One region of the Geodermatophilus bullaregiensis genome, then DNA from elsewhere that is predicted to be linked to it. Evidence: riboswitches for the same ligand, from Rfam matches in the RefSeq annotation. Region 1 holds a riboswitch; the other holds the start of a gene.
The links. Region 1 has a riboswitch for cyclic di-AMP ahead of JOD57_RS20935 (C40 family peptidase). Riboswitches for the same ligand answer to the same signal wherever they lie in the genome.
Positions count from the first base shown of each region.

Region 2: another riboswitch for cyclic di-AMP. It lies ahead of JOD57_RS12930 (aggregation-promoting factor C-terminal-like domain-containing protein); the one in region 1 lies ahead of JOD57_RS20935 (C40 family peptidase).

Region 1 covers NZ_JAFBCJ010000001.1:4,356,025-4,364,138, forward strand. The annotation lists gene JOD57_RS20910 (TM0106 family RecB-like putative nuclease) at 1-1,026, shown strand, start outside; gene JOD57_RS20915 (hypothetical protein) at 1,023-1,466, shown strand; gene JOD57_RS20920 (restriction endonuclease) at 1,601-2,221, opposite strand; gene JOD57_RS20925 (HNH endonuclease signature motif containing protein) at 2,286-3,443, opposite strand; gene JOD57_RS20930 (carbohydrate kinase family protein) at 3,556-4,461, opposite strand; gene JOD57_RS20935 (C40 family peptidase) at 4,542-5,054, opposite strand; cyclic di-AMP (ydaO/yuaA leader) riboswitch at 5,067-5,201, opposite strand; gene JOD57_RS20940 (hypothetical protein) at 5,577-5,729, shown strand; gene JOD57_RS20945 (serine hydrolase domain-containing protein) at 5,968-7,143, shown strand; gene JOD57_RS20950 (RtcB family protein) at 7,762-8,114, opposite strand, start outside.
Region 2 covers NZ_JAFBCJ010000001.1:2,732,860-2,740,973, reverse strand. The annotation lists gene JOD57_RS26300 (FAD-dependent monooxygenase) at 1-880, shown strand, start outside; gene JOD57_RS12945 (cytochrome P450 family protein) at 966-2,246, shown strand; gene JOD57_RS12940 (TcmI family type II polyketide cyclase) at 2,243-3,085, shown strand; gene JOD57_RS12935 (VOC family protein) at 3,111-3,533, shown strand; cyclic di-AMP (ydaO/yuaA leader) riboswitch at 3,763-3,914, shown strand; gene JOD57_RS12930 (aggregation-promoting factor C-terminal-like domain-containing protein) at 4,149-4,775, shown strand; gene JOD57_RS12925 (EAL domain-containing protein) at 4,947-6,173, shown strand; gene JOD57_RS12920 (alpha/beta fold hydrolase) at 6,200-6,931, opposite strand; gene JOD57_RS12915 (NAD-dependent epimerase/dehydratase family protein) at 7,055-7,954, shown strand; gene JOD57_RS12910 (GNAT family N-acetyltransferase) at 8,104-8,114, opposite strand, start outside.

The DNA.
Region 1 (8,114 bases):
TCGCACGCCGTCATCGGCAACGTGCTGTCGGCGGTCGGCCGGCCCGCGTTGCAGAAGTGCGACGAGAAGCAGGCCTGTGGCGCGCCCGGCGTCGAGTGGTCGAGGGACGGCAAGGAGGTCGCCTCGCGGCTGCTCGACGGCGACGTGTCGCTCGTCGGTGGGACGGCGTGGTTCTGGACGCAGCCCGACCTCGCCGAGGCCGTCGACGTGCTCGTCGTCGACGAGGCCGGCCAGTTCTCGCTCGCCAACGCCGTCGCGGTGGCGCGGTCGGCCCGCTCGCTGGTGCTGCTCGGCGACCCGCAGCAGCTCGCCCAGCCCTCGCAGGGCGTGCACCCCGGTGACTCGGGGCTCTCGGCGCTCGAGCACCTGCTCGAGGGCCACCCGACCGTGCCGGCAGGCCGCGGCATCTTCCTCGACACGACCTACCGGATGCACCCGGCGCTGACCGCGTTCGTGTCCGACCTCGCGTACGAGGGCCGGCTGGAGTCGGCGCCGCTGCGGGAGCGGATCACCGTGCGCCCGGGGGGGCTGGTGTCGGGCAGCGGCCTGGCGGTGCGCTCCGTGGGCCACACGACGTCGGCGTCGGCGTCGTCCCGGGAGGAGGCGGCCGAGGTCGCCGCCGTCTGGCATTCGCTGCAGGGCGTCGGGTGGGTGGACGCCGAGGGCGCCGAGCGGCCGATCGGGCCGGACGACGTCCTCGTGGTGGCGCCGTACAACAACCAGGTCGGGCTGATCCGGTCGCTGCTGCCGGACGGCGCGCGGGTGGGCACGGTCGACCGGTTCCAGGGTCAGGAGGCGCCGGTGGTCGTGTACTCGACGACCTCGACGTCGGCCGACGACGCGCCGCGCGGGGTGCCGTTCCTGTACGACCTCAACCGGCTCAACGTGGCGGTGTCGCGGGCCAAGGCGCTGGCCGTGGTGGTGATGAGCCCGCTGCTGCTCGACGCGGCCGTGCGGACGCCGGAGCAGCTGCGCCAGGTCAACGCGCTGTGCCGGCTCGCGGAGATGGCGCAGCAGTCGGCGTGACGGACGACGGGCTGACCGAGGGCGACGCCGTCCTGGCGGCGCTGCTCGGTGTGCCCGTCGGCGCGCTGGCGCGGGCGCTGGGCGCTGGCTGGACCGAGGTGCCGGGGCCCGCGCACGAGCAGTGGTTCGTGAGTGGGGAGCCGGCGCAGGTGGCGGTCGGCTGGGACGGCTTCGGCTTCACCCTGGCGCGGCCGGAGCCGCGGTGGGACGGGGTGTGGCCCCTGGTGTGGGAGTTCGCGGCCGACCGCCGGTTCCAGGCCGAGGAGGTCCTGTACGAGCCAGAGGTGCTGGCAGAGGCCGCCGAGGAGGTCGCCCGCCGCCGTCGGCGGACCTTCCGCTGGTGCCCGGTGTGCCGCGAGGTCAACGCCCGCGAGCACGTGCACGACAGCACCGGCCTGTGCAGCCGCTGCGCCGGACACTTCCTCGGCATCGTGCACTGAACGGCACCGGTCGGGCCCTTGGGCGATGACGAGCTCGTGTGCCTCGTCGTCCGACAGGGGCAGTGAGATCCGGTCCAGGCCGTGGAACGCGACGGTGGCGGCGAGCGGCAGCCGTTCGTCCAGGTCGAGGTGGGTCACTGGCCGAGTCGCTCCAGAGCCTCGGCGTAGCGCGGCAGTTCCCGGTTGAGCACGCGGTCGAGGTCCCTGTCCGGCTGGCGGTCGGTGTCGACAGCTGGGAGCTCCTCGGTCGGTGGGGTTGAAACGGGCGGCGGTGAGCCGTCCGGGCGAGCGAGGAGCTGCCGGATCCGCGCCTCCGCGTCGTTGCGCTGGATGCGGCAGACGGTGAGGAAGGCGCCGAGGGAGTAGAGGATGTCCTGGTCGATCGCGTCCCGTGGTACCTCACGGAGCCACGTGACCGGTCGCTGGTGCCGCATCGACTCGGGGGCGTCCGGCACGTAGCCGTAGGGCCCTGTGACACGGCCGAAGGCGACGACGGGCTCGGTCTTCAACGGCAGCGCGACCAGATCGCCGTCGGCCATGCGCCTCTGGAAGGCGTCGACCTGGCCGACCCAGTTGGAGATCGTCGAGGGCTTGGCGTCCGGGTGGGTCTCGATGAGCCGCTCCCGCAGCTCGTCGGTCGTCGTCACGTCGGAGAGGTCCCCGGCCCGCGGCCAGCCGATCCCCACCACGTGACGGCTCAGGGCGAGCTCGTCACCCTCGCCGTGCCGGCCACTGCGGACCATCCAGAGCGCCATGCATCCCCCATCTCGAGCTGCCTGCGGATGCTCGCACCCGGAGGATCGGACGCGCGCAGGGGCGTCAGGCGGCGCGGGGGAGCAGGGGTTCGGGGACGGTGATCGGGGTGCCGTCGGGTCGCCAGGTGCGCCATCGCCCGTCGGGTTGTCGTTCGACGCGGAAGCCGTGGTGGACCTTGGTGTGGTGGCGCTCGCACAGCAGTGCCGAGTTCTCCAGGTTCGTCTCGCCGCCGTCGATCCAGTGGACGAGGTGGTGCACCTCGGCCCACCAGGTGGGTGCATCGCAGCCGGTGAACACGCAGCCGCCGTCGCGCAGTTCGACCGCGCGGCGCAGGTACCGGTCGGCCAGGCGCTGCTCGCGGCCCAGGTCCAGCGGTGCGCCGTCGGGGCCCATGACGACGCGGGAGACGGTGGCGTCGCAGGCCAGCCGTCGGGCGCGGGCGGCGGAGATGGTCGCGCCGAAGCCCATCCGCCCGGCCCCGGGTCCGGTGGCCGGATCGGCCAGGTCCTCGACGTCGATGACCACGGCGACGTGCGGCTTGACCGTGCGCAGGGTGGGCAGGTCCCCGGCGGCCAGCGCGTTGTCGGCCAGCTGCACCAGGGCGTCGCCGAGGCGCTGGGCGCGGGTGCGGTCGTCGCCGGCGGGCCGGTCGGCCTGCACGAAGGACTCGACCGCCGCCTGGAACTTCTCCCCACCGGCGGCGTCGAGCTGGCCACGGAAGGACAGCGATCCGTCGGCGTGCTTGGCCAGCGTGAGCGACCGGCCCTCGGTGGGATCGGGTTCGGGTCCGTCGGGGTCGAGGTCGGCCAGGTAGTGCCGCACCACGCGCACGAAGTCGGCGTGCGGGTGATCGAGGGCCACCTGGGTGAGGACGGCGTCGATGACGGCCAGGTCCACCCCGGCGGCCGCGGCGGCGGCCAGCCGCTCGGGCGTGAGGATCTGCCCGGCCACGGCCACCTGCTCGGCGCTGACCAGCCCGGTGTCGTGCGCCTCGGCCAGCGCGGGCAGGTGCTCGAGAACCCGCCCGGCGGTCACCAGCCGGCCGGCCGCGGCCGCCGAGAGCCGGCAGTGCCCGCGCAACCAGGACGCCGTGCTCGTCAGCCCGTCCCGCTCCGGTGCCTGGGACAGTTCCGCGGCCCGTACCCGCCGCGCCAGCAGGGCATCGACCCGGTTGCGCTCGGCGACCAGCGCGGCGACGTCGTCGAGAACGTCACCGCCCACCGGATCACCCGAACACATGTACGAATTCTAACCGATCGGACCGGGGTGCTCAACCTGAAAATGCAGGTCAGCGGCCTATGAGGTGCGATGTGTCAGCGCGCATCGAGAGAGGTCACGGCGGCGGCTGGCCGCCGACCACGCCGGCGACCACCGCGGCCGCGGCATAACCGGACCGGACGGCGTCCAGCACGGACTGCCCGGCGCGCCAGCCGCTCAGCACCCCGGCCGCGAACGCGTCCCCGCACCCGGTCGTGTCACGCAGCCGCCCCGCCGGCAGCGGCTCGACCGGCACCTCCCACGCGCCCGCCGCCGAGACCACCCGGGTCGGGCGGGCACCGGCGTGCACCAGCACCAGCCCGGGTGCCCAGGCCGGCAACGAACCGTCCAGGCCCAGGGCCGTGGCCTCGGCGGCGTTACAGGAGAGCAGGTCCGGCCGCAGCCCGGCGAGCAGGTCGGTGTAGGCGCCGACCCCGTGCGCGGCGATGCGGGTCGCGGCGGCGACGTCCACGCTGATCGGCACCCCGCGCCCGTGTGCCGCCGACGCGGCGCCCCGCAGCGCGCCGGGGAAGCGCAGCAGGTCGTAGCCGTCCAGGTGGACGACGGCCGCATCGGCGACCCACGAGGCGCGGACGTCGGAAGGCTCCAGCCCGCCTTCCCCACGGTCGGTCAGCAGCGTGCGCTCGCCGTCGGGGTGCACCAGCACCGTCGACACCGGCGCCCGTCCGCGACGCACCACCGCCACCTCGACGCCGCGCCCGGCGAGACCGGCCAGCAGGTCGTCGGCGAGCGGGTCCGCGCCGGCCCAGCCCGCCAGCCGGGACGGGACACCCAGCCGTGCCAGGTTCGCCGTCACGGTGGCCGGGGCGCCGCCAGCCGTCGTCGTCCGGACCACCCGCTGTTGGCCGCCGACCACCAGGGGAGCCGACAGCTCGAGCAGTTGGTCGGCGACCAGCTTGCCCAGCGCGACGACCGGTCCCCGCCCGGCGGGGCGGGGCCACGCCGGGCCGGTGGAGGTCACGGCCGAGGAGTCTCCACCGGACCGTCCTGACGCGACGGCGCCCCGGCCCACCAGGGCCGGGGCGTCGTCCGAGGATCGCGTCAGACGATGCGACGGGCGCCCTGGTACTGCGGCATGGAGTCCAGGGCGACCACGGCCACCGGCTTGCCGGCGGTCGAGGCGTGGACCATCTGGCCGTTGCCGATGTACATGCCCACGTGCGAGACCGGGCTGTAGAAGAACACCAGGTCACCCGGCTGGAGGTCGGCCTTCGCCACCGGGGTGCCGAACGTCGACTGGGCCTTCGAGGTGCGCGGGATCGAGACGCCGGCCGCCTTGTAGGCGAAGCTGGTCAGCCCCGAGCAGTCGAACCGGTCGGGACCGGTCGCGCCGTAGAGGTACATGTCACCGCGCTGGGCGAGCGCGGTGTCGACGGCCGTCTGGGCCGCGCCGTTGGGAGCGGCGACCGGCGCGGCCGTCACGGCCCCACCACCGCCGCCACCCACGGCAGCCGAGGCCGGGAGGGGTGAGAGGACGATGCCGGCTCCGGCGATGGCCGCGACGGCGATGCCGCGGAACGAGCGACGAGCGGTGGACGTGCGGGTAGTCGTCATCGACGACGGTTCTCCTGTTCTCCACGATCGCCTACCGGGTTAGCTGACGGGTTCGGACGGAGGAGTCGCCCGGCGCGACGAGTCGCGCTCCACCCCAGTGCTGCGGTGGGTCCCCGGCCCGGGAGACCGGCTGGGTGCCGGCATCCGGTTCGGCGCATCCGGCGGGTGTCACACGGGGAGTGACGAAGGGCCCTGGCCGGACCGCGACGACGGTAGGTAGGGGTCCCTGAGCGCTCAACCGCTCCGGTCGGCCGCCACGCCCGATCCGGGTCCGCGCACTTGACTCCCGCCCCGGATCCGACACGCCGCGCTGACCAGCGCGGACACCCGAACTCCTCGACACGCGGGAGCCGGCCGCCCGGCGCGGACACGCCGCGCCGGGCCAGAAAGGACGCGGCGGTGCGTCCGAACGCGCAGTCAGCGGCCCACCACCGACACGGCACGGAGGACGTCGGGATCGCCACGGTTGCGGCGCGCGTTCACGGGGCACGAGGACAGGAATCGACACGAGGAGGCAACCCCATGGGGATGTTGAGGAAGCTCGTCGCTTCGGGCGTCGCCGCCAAGGTGGTGCAGGAGCTGCAGAAGCCGCAGAACCAGGCCAAGATCAAGAAGTTCATCCGCGACTACCAGGCCAAGAACAAGAGGGGCGGCGGCACGGCCGGTCGCTACTGACCGCACCGCGCACCTGTCTCGCGACCCCCGCCCCGGACCGCCGGGACGGGGGTCGCGTCGCGCCGGGACCGGGGACGCAGCAGCGTGCACCCGGAGCCGCTCGCCGCGCCGCTCCCGGCGTCGACCAGGGCACGAGCGCGCCGCCGTGCTCGCCGCCGCGTTTGCGCTGCTCCAGGGCACCCGCCAGCCTGACGCCGGGCCCGCCGCAGAGTCGCGGCGGACCGACCGAGGAGGCGCCATGAGCAGGGACATCGACGGCAGCCGGATCGACGCCGTACTGGCCGACGCGGTGGAGCGGGGAGCGGTGCCGCACGTCGCCGCCATCGCCGCCGACCGCGACGGCGTCCTCTACGAGGGCGGCGCGGGGGTGCGCGTCGCGGGGGAGTCCGACGACCCGGTCACCACGAGCACCCAGTTCCGGATCATGTCGATGACCAAGATGGTCTGCACGGCGGCCGCGCTGCAGCAGGTGGAGCGCGGCGAGCTGGACCTCGACGCCCCGGTCGAGCAGTACCGCCCCGAGTTCGCCGACGTCCGGGTCCTCGAGGGCTTCGACGGCGACACGCCCCGGCTGGTCGAGCCGGCCCGCAAGGCGACCGTCCACCAGCTGGTCACCCACACCACGGGACTGGGCTACTGGTTCTGGAACGCCGAGCTGCTGCGGTACGAGACGGCGACCGGGGTCCCCAACGTCGTCCCCGGGTCGGCGCGCGCGTTCGAGGCGCCGATGGTCGCCCACCCCGGCACCCGGTACGTCTACGGCATCAACACCGACTGGCTCGGCAGGGTGGTCGAGGCGGTGGCCGGCACGACCCTCGACGAGGTGATCGCCACCGGCATCACCGGCCCGCTCGGGATGACCGACACGATGTTCCGGCTCGACGAGGAGCGGAAGGCCCACTGCGTCGCCATCCACACCCGCGGCCAGGACGGCGGGTGGACCGCGGTCGACGAGATCCTCAACCAGGAGCCCGACTGGTGGGCCGGCGGGCACGGCCTCTACTCGACACCGCGCGACTACACCCGCTTCGCGCGCGCCCTGCTCCGCGGAGGCGAGCTCGACGGCGAGCGCATCCTCTCGGCGGAGACGGTCGACCGGGCGTTCACCAACCAGATCGGCGACCTCGACTTCCCCGCCGAGATCCTCACCGCGGACCCGCCGATCACCGACAGCCTCCGGGCCGGCCCCGGCCACACGTGGGGCTACGGGCTGCTCCTCAACACCGAGGACCAGCCGGGCCGCCGCCGGGCCGGCACCGGTTCCTGGGCGGGGCTGTTCAACACGCACTTCTTCGTCGACCGCACCACCGGCGTCTGCGCCTCGATCTACACCAACTCCCTGCCCTTCATCGAGCAGGACGGCGCGTGGCGGGTCTACGGCGAGTTCGAGGAGGCTCTGTACGCCGCGCTCTGACCCACTCTGCGGCCGCTCGTGCTCTGCCCCGCCGGTCGGCGCAGAGCACGAGCACCCGCGTCAACGTTGTGGCGCGCAGGCCGATGTGGACGCCACCTGCTCGATGATTCATGTGCTCATCCATCTGGCTCGACGATCAGGAGTTGACTCACCGAGGGAGCGACGTTGAGCACCATGGCATCTTCTGTCCGGAGTCCTGCCTTTGCTGCCTTCAGTCTCACCTCTGCGGAAGCGTCCGAGTTGCGCTCGTTCTCGGTGAGTGGGAGGTATCGACCATCGACACCGCGTCGGGGGATCGGACGTTGTGCCCACCATTCCAACGCGATGTCTGCTTCGTCTGCTTTGAGACGCAGCCATGGGCGGATGTCCCTCAGTGCCCGCACGCCAGACAGAGAGCTTGCTTGCCAGTTCCAGGCCGTGCGCCTGTAGCTCCTGTTCATCTCAGACAGGGAGCCGCCCCAGCGCGCCTGGCACTCTCTGAGTAGCAGAGTGCTCTTCGCCGTGATGTTCTGCGTCAACTGCACCCGTAGCGTCCGACCGCCTTTCCCGTTCCTGTAGACCCCAACCGATCCCTCGCCGTCGAAGAAGCCAGCGAAGTAGAGTAGGAATGGATCCACGTCAGTCGCCTTTCACGTTGACCATCTGCCTGAGGGTGTGTCGCACCTCGACTAGATCAGAAGCGTCTGACATCACTTGACCTATGGGTTTGTAGGCATCGGGGTGCTCGTCGAGGAAGGCGTCCGAGCGGCCCCAGGCGATGCCCCTCATGCGCCGGTCGAGGTCGGCGCGGCTGAACATCCGCCGGGCGGCGCCCCGCGAGTGGTTGCGGCCGGCGCCGTGCGGCGCCGACATCAGCGCCTCGGCGTTGCCCTTCCCGACGACGACGTAGGACGCCGCGCCCATCGACCCGGGGATCAGCCCCCACTGGCCGGTCCGCGCGGAGATCGCGCCCTTGCGGGACAGCCACACCT
Region 2 (8,114 bases), 1.6 Mb from region 1:
CCCGACGCTCGCTGACATGCAGGCCGCGATCGACGACCTGGGCCCGCCCGGGACGACGGCGAGCAACCTGCGCTGGTCGTCGATCTTCCGGATCAAGCACGGCATCGTCGACCGCTACCGCGAGGGGCGGGTCTTCGTCGCCGGGGACGCCGCGCACCTGCACCCGCCCGCGGGCGGGCAGGGCATGAACACCGGGATCCAGGACGCCTGGAACCTCGGCTGGAAGCTCGCCCTCACCGTCCGCGGGCTGGCCGCGCCCGGCCTGCTGGACAGCTACGAGGCCGAGCGCCGTCCCGCCGGCAAGATGATCGTCGACCGGGCCGTGTCCATCGCGTTCACCGACGAGATGGACATGGAGGACGAGAAGGCGCAGTTCCTGCTCGAGATGCAGATGACCATGAACTACGCCGGCAGTCCCCTGGTCGGCGAGGCGCCGGGCGGGGAGGCCTTCCCGGGCGGGCCCGAGCCCGGGCACCGGGCGCCGGACGTGCACGGCCTGCGGCGCTTCGGCGTCGCCCACCCGCTGCGCCTGTTCGACCTGACCCGCGGCCCCCGGTCGACGCTGCTGCTGCACGCCGACGCCGGCGCCTCGGAGGAGGAGGTGCTCGCCCTGGAGAAGCTGGCCACCACCGTGCGCCAGCAGACCCGCGGCGAGGTCGACGCCTACCTCGTGGCCGACCCCGGCGCCCGCCTGCCGCTGCTGGTCGACCTGCCGGTGGTCCGCGACGCCGACCGGGCGTTCGCGGCCGCCTACGGCGTGGGCGGCTCCGGGACGGCGGCCTACCTCGTCCGCCCCGACGGCCACGTCGGCTTCCGCACCCGCCCGGTGACCGAGACCGCGCTCCTCGACCACCTCGCCGGGGTCTTCGACGCCCAGTGACCACCGGCCCGGACGCGCACCGGGCCCACCTCCCGCGCTGCCGCAGCGGCAGCGCTCCGGAACCACCGCACCCCCAGGGGGACCCATGACACGGACCGCACAACCGGCCCCGGGCACGGCGGACGACGTCGTCCCCGGCGCGGAGATCTACACCCCGGAGTTCCGCGCCGACCCCTACCCGGTCTACGCCCGGCTGCGTGCCGAGCGCCCGGTGGTGAAGGTGCGGACGCCGCGCTTCGACTCCTTCCTGGTCACCCGTTACGACGACGCCAAGCAGGCGCTGTCGGACCCGCGGCTGTCCAAGGACCTGTACCGCGCCGGTGACACCTACCTGGCGGTGTTCGGCGAGAAGGCGCGGCAGATCAACACCAACATGCTCAACTCCGACCCGCCGGAGCACAGCCGCCTGCGCCGCCTGGTCACCCAGGCGTTCACCCCGCGGCGCATCGAGGCGATGCGGCCCCGCGTGGAGCAGATCGTCGAGGGCCTGCTGGACCGGATGGCGCCGCGCGGCTCCACCGACTTCGTGGACGACTTCGCCCTCCGGCTGCCGCTGGCGGTGATCGGCGACCTGCTCGGGATCCCCGAGTCCGACCACGAGGAGATCCTGGCCGGCACCCAGGTCATCCGGACCGTCGGCACCGGCGGGCGCAGTCCCCAGGAGGACCGGGCGGCGATCGGGCAGGCCCAGTCGCGGCTGCACGCCTACTTCACCGGCCTGGTCGCGACCAAGCGCCAGCAGCCCGGGGAGGACCTGGTCAGCGCCCTCATCGCCGCCCGCGACGGGGACGGCCGGCTCTCGGAGGCCGAGCTGGTCTCCAGCGCCTTCCTGCTGCTGTTCGCCGGCTACCAGACGACGTCGGACTTCCTCGGCAACGCCGTCGTCGCGCTGCTGACCCACCCCGAGGAGCTGGCCGAGCTGCTGGCCGACCCCTCCCGGATCCCGGACGCCGTCGAGGAGCTGCTGCGCTTCGACGGGTCGGTGCCGGTGTCGAGCTTCCGCTTCGCCACCGAGGACCTCGAGATCGGCGGGGTCCGGATCCCCGAGGGCTCGATCGTCACCATCGTGCTCAGCGCGGCCAACCACGACCCGGCGCTGGTCCCCGACCCGGACGAGCTCGACCTGAGCCGGGGCCCCACCTCGCACCTGGCCTTCGGTCACGGCATCCACTACTGCCTGGGCACCGCCCTGGCCCGGCTGGAGGCGACGACCGCGCTGCGGCGCATCCTCGTCCGCCTCCCCGACCTGCGCCTCGACGTCCCCGTCGAGGACCTGCAGTGGCTCCCGGCGGCCTCCGCCTTCCGCGGGCTGCTCGAGCTGCCGCTGCGCTTCACCCCCACCCCCGCTACAGGAGGCACACCATGACCCCGCCTGCCCCCTCGGCCACTCCCTCGGCCACTCCGTCGGCCGATCCCGCGGCCGACGCCTCGACGACGCCCACGGAGGCGCCCTGGGCCAACGACACGGTCGAGTTCACGAACACGGTCTCGACGCCCGCGAGCTGGTCCTCGGCCACGTGGCGCCCGTTCCGCAACGTCATCGTCTGCCGGATGGCCCCCGGCAGCGAGGACGAGGTCGGGCCGGTGTTCGCGTACTACGACCGGACCACCCGGCCGCAGGACCTCGGCGTCGTCGGACGGGCCCTGCTCTCGTACGAGGGCCTGTACCTGCACGTCATCGAGCGCAAGGAGGACCCGGAGGTCTCCGGGCAGCGCCGCGGCCTGCCGGCGTTCCAGGCCATCGCCGAGGCCATCGCCCCGTACGTGACGCCCTACCCCAGCTACTGGGAGAACCCGTCGCACTCCGTGGCGAAGCACTTCTACACCTGGGTGCCCGAGGGCGAGGTCTCCCCCGACCGGGAGATGACCGTCATCGTCCAGCGGATGAAGCCGGGCAGCGAGGCCGAGATCGCCCGGGTGTTCGCCGAGTCCGACGCCGGCGACCTGCCCACGGAGACGGGCGTGACCGGCCGCTGGCTGTACTCGATGGAGGACGTCTTCGTGCACCTCCTGGAGCAGGACCGGGCCAAGGCGGCGGCCGTGCGGCAGAACCACGAGTCGATGCGGCCGGCCTTCGCCAAGGTCATGGCCGCCCTCGCCCCCTACGTCAGCCCGTACCGCCCGGAGACGTGGCAGAGCCCGCGCGACTCGGTGGCCCGGGTGTTCCACCGCTGGACGGCCCCGGACTGGGCGCCGGGGGACTGACGGTGACGACGAGGGAGGGCAGACCGTGAGCCTGCGCAGGATCGCGTCGATCACCTACTGGGCCGAGGACGTGGCCGCGGCCGCGGCCTGGTACACCGAGCTCCTGGGCTCGGGGCCGAGCTTCACCCGGCCCGGTCCCGGCGGGCGGCTGGGCTACGCCGCGTTCAGCATCGACGAGCGGACCCGGCTGGCCATCGCCGCCCGCGCCACGGCCCCGCCGGGCGCGGCGCTGGAACCGGGTGGTGCGGTCGGGCACTGGGACGTCGCCGACCTCGACGCCGTCCTCGAGAGGCTCGCGTCGATGGGCGCCAAGGAGTACATCCCGGTCACGCCGCACGGGCCGGTGGTCAGCGCGGCCGTGCTCGACCCCTTCGGCAACGTGCTCGGGCTCATCTCCGACCAGCACCCCGCTGCCGACTTCCGGGGCGGGCCGCCGCGGCCGAGCTGATCCGCGTTCCACCACACGGCGACCGCCGGGACCCCAGGGACCCGGCGGTCGCCGCGCGTCGGGGTGCCGACGATCGCGGAGGGTGACGTTCCCGGTGCGATCCTGGGCGTGGCGTCGGCTCGTCGCGGCGTGCGGTGGTCCGATTCAGGTCACGAGATTGTCACGGACCGGTCCCGTCCTTAGCGTTTCCGCGTCCGGCCGGTCACCTGGCTCCCACCCGGGGAGCCCCCGACGGATGCCGCCGAGTCGCACCTCGCGGTGCGAGCCGGGGACCCACCTGTACCACCGGGGTGAGTCCCGCTCCCGGTCCCGCCGGGAGCGGGTAGGGCACTCCCAGCCCGAACCCGTCAGCTCACCCGGTAGGCGGCCAGGGGAGAACGGAGTACAGCCACGCCCGGGGCCGAGCCCCGCGCGTCCAGGTCCGGGACCGTCGCGCTCCCGCCTGCCCACCTGAGCCAGCCAGCCGTCGCACGGCGCCCTCAGCCGGACCCCGGTGTCCGGCCGGTGCCGCACGCCCGGATGCCGAGCCCTGCCCGACGCGGCCACGTGCCGCAGCACATCCCGACCGTCGCGGCGCCGTCCCACGGCGACCGCCCCTGCAGTGAGGACGTCTCCATGCACGCACGCACGCACGTCGAGGACACCCGTGCCGAGCACACCGCCGGCGACGCCCGGCCGCGTCGCCGGGCCCTGCACCTGCTGACCGCCACGGGGGCCATGGCCCTGGCCTTCACCTTCGCCGGGCAGTCGGTCGCCCAGGCCGACGAGCCCCGGTGGGGTGGCGGCGGGTCCGCCTCGACCTGGGACGGCGGCCGGGACGGGCGCGGCGCGCCCGCCCCCGCGCCCGAGGCGGCGGCGCCTGCTCCCGCACCGGCACCGGCCCCGGCGCCCGCACCGGCACCGGCACCGGCTCCTGCGCCGGCACCCGCGCCGGCACCCGCCGCCACCGGCGAGCAGGCGTACAAGGACTACGCACTCGACCAGCTCGGCGGCGACGCCACCCAGTTCGGCTGCCTCGAGCAGCTCTGGGAGGCCGAGAGCGGGTGGAACCCGAACGCGCAGAACCCCACCAGCACCGCGTACGGCATCGCCCAGTTCCTCGACTCCACCTGGGCCTCCACCGGCATCGCCAAGACCTCGGACCCGTACCGGCAGGTCGACGCGGGCCTGATCTACATCGAGAACCGGTACGGCAGCCCCTGCGCGGCCTGGAACCACTTCCAGGCCAACAACTGGTACTGATCCCCTGACCGCCGCGGGCCCCTCTCAGCAGCGGGAGCGGCCCCCGGCGTCTTCACCCCGGGGGGTGACCCCAGGACGTCCCACCCGTCCGGGTGGGACCGGGTGGCGACCGGTCCAGTCGTGCGGCTCCGGTGTCGAGAGAGGTGGCACACCTCCGACGGGAGCACACCGATGGCCAGGAAGCGCACCGACGCCGAGCAGCAGGTCGCCGACCTGCTGCACACGGCGCGGAAGTCACTGCACATGCCCGTGGCGTTCCTGACGCGCATGGACGGCACCACCCAGCACCTGGAGGTCGTCGACACCCGCGTGCCGGTGCTCGTCCAGGAGGGCGCGAAGGTCGCCCAGGAGACGTCGTTCTGCCAGAAGATCCTCGACGGGGAGCTGCCCGCCGTCATCAGCGACGTGAAGGCGCACCCGCTGGCGATGTCGCTGCCCTCGGCGCGCATCCCGCGGATCCGCAGCTACGTCTCGACGCCGGTCACGCTGTCGGACGGCAGCCTCTACGGCACCTTCTGCGCCTTCGGCTTCACCTCCGACAAGGAGCTCAACGAGCGCGACGAGGCCCTGATGAAGGTCCTGGCGTCGGCCGCCTCGGTGATCATCGAGCCCCAGCTGCGCGCCCAGCAGCGCCGCGACGCGATCGACGGCCGGCTCGACCCGCTGGTCGCCTCCGGCGGCCCGACCGTCGTCCTGCAGCCGATCGTCGACCTGGCCACCGGGGACCGCGTCGGCGCCGAGGCGCTCAGCCGCTTCCCGGCCGACTGGGGCAAGGGCCCCGACGTCGTCTTCGAGGAGGCGCACAGCATCGGCCGCGGGCACGAGGTCGAGCTGCTGGCCCTGCGCCGGGCCGCCGAGCACCTGGCCACGGTCGAGGGCTACGTGGCCATGAACGTCTCGCCGCAGACCCTGCTGACGCCGGAGTTCTCCGCGCTGCTGCACACCCTGCCGCTGCCGCGGGTGCTCCTCGAGCTCTCCGAGCACGACCCGGTCGAGGACTACGACGCGCTGAGCAGTGCCCTGCTGCCCTTCCGTGCCGCCGGGATGCGGCTGGCCATCGACGACGTCGGCGCCGGCTTCTCCTCGCTGCGGCACATCGTGGTGACCGACCCCGACGTCATCAAGATGGACCGCAGCATCGTCAGCGGCCTGCACACCGACCCGGTGCTGAGCAAGCTGGTCGAGTCGCTGGTGACCTTCGGTCACGGCTGCGGCGTCACCGTGGTCGCCGAGGGCATCGAGACCGCCGAGGAGGCCGCGGCGCTGCGCGGCCTGGGCGTCGACCTGGGCCAGGGCTGGTTCCTCGGCCGCCCCGGCCCGCCGGAGTCCCTGCTGCCGGTGCCGCCCGCCGTCCTCCGGACCGTCCGCGCGCCGGACCCGGGACTGCTCCCCGCCTGAGCGCGCCCGCCGGGCGGCTCCCGTCCCTACGGCTCGACGAGCGCGGGCGGCAGCGGCCGGCCGGCCGTGTGGGCGCGGAGGGCGTCGGCGAACAGTCCCGGCGCCTCGCCGTTCCAGGCGTGCCCGACGCCGGGGACCACCCGCGCCCGGCCGTGCGGGAAGGCCCCGGCGAGCACGGGGAGCGACGACCGGACGAGGGCGTGCTCCCGCTCCCCGGCGACCGCGAGCACGCGGGCGTCGGAGGTGGCGGCGCCGTCCGGGACGCCGTGACCGGCCAGCTCGGACCCCACCCGCAGGAACTCGCCGGGCGCCTGCGTGCGCGCCGCGCGGACGTGGCCGTCGAGGTCCTCGGCCGGCACCCGCAGCGCGCGGGCGTCGGCCCGCAGCACCGGACCCGTCGTCACGAACGGCGCCACGAGACGTCCCGCGAGCCGCATCCGCCGCGGGTGCGGGAACGGCGGGACGCTGACGCCGCTCACCAGGGCGCCGGTCAGCAGCCCGGCTCGGCGGGCGGCCAGCGCCGTGGCGACGTAGCCGCCCAGCGACAGGCCCGCGACGTGCGCCCTCCCGCCGTGGGCGCGGGTGCGGACCACCTCGGCGACGGCCGCCGCGGTGTCGTCGAGCGACACCCACGGGACCGCGTTGCTGCCGCCGTGCCCGGGCAGGTCGACCACGAGGAGGTGCAGGTCGCCGTCCAGGAACGGGACGAGCCGCTCCCACATCCAGCCGCTGGTCCCCGACCCGTGCAGCAGGACCACGGTCGGGGCGTCCCGCGGCCCGTGCGCGGTGACGGCCAGGGAGGCGGGCCCGGTACGCGATACGGCGGGATCCTCCCCGACGCCGGTGGCTAGGGTCACGCCCCACCAGCGGGAGGAGTCGACGTGCGGGTGTTCGTCACGGGTGCCACCGGGGCCATCGGGGGGCACGTCGTCCCGGCGCTGCTCGCCGCCGGGCACGAGGTCACCGCGCTGGCGCGGACGCCGGAGAAGGCGAGGGGCCTGGCCGCGCTGGGCGCCGTCCCGAGCGAGGTGTCCCTGTTCGACCGGGCGGCACTGACGGAGGCGGTCGCGGGGCACGACGCGGTCGCCAACCTCGCCACCGCCATCCCCACGCCGTCGACGTTCCTGCGCGCGTCGGCCTGGGCGGCGAACGAGCGGGTGCGCCGCGAGGGCTCGGCCGCGGTCGCCGCGGCGGTCCGGGCGGCCGGGGTCGGCCGCCTCGTCCAGGAGTCGATCACCTTCCTCTACCCGGACCGCGGAGCCGAGTGGATCGACGAGGACGTCGCACCCGATCCGTTCCCCCTCGCCGAGGCCAACCTCGCCGCGGAGGCGAACGCACGCGGCGTCGGGAACAGCGTGGTGCTCCGCTTCGGGCTCTTCTACGGGCCGGGGTCGGGCCACACCGACCTGCTGCTGCGCCTGGCCCGCCGGCGCACCGCCTTCGTCGCAGGCCCGCCGCGGGCCTACCTGTCCTCCATCCACCTGGCCGACGCCGCCTCGGCCGTGGTCGCCGCGCTCGACGCGCCGGCGGGGCTGTACGACGTCGTCGACGACGAGCCGGTGACCCGCCGCGACTACGCCGCCGCGCTGGGCGAGGCGGTCGGCCGGCGGCCGCTGCTCTCGCTCCCGGGACGCGCCGCCGTCCTGGCCGGCGGGGCGGCCGGGTCGCTGGTCCGGTCGCAACGGGTCAGCAACCGCAGGCTGCGGACCGCCACCGGCTGGGCACCGGGGTTCCCCTCCGTCCGCGACGGCCTGCTCGCCGCCGCGGGCGTCCCGCGGTGAACCCCGCCCTGGCGTCGGCGCTGCTGCGGGGCACGCTCCGCGCGGTGGGTGCGGTGGCGACGGGGACCGGCGCGACGGTGGCGCTGACCGGCACCCGGTCGATCCCCGGCGGCGCCCCGACCACGGCGAGCAACGACAGCGCGGCCGGCTCAGCCGTCGC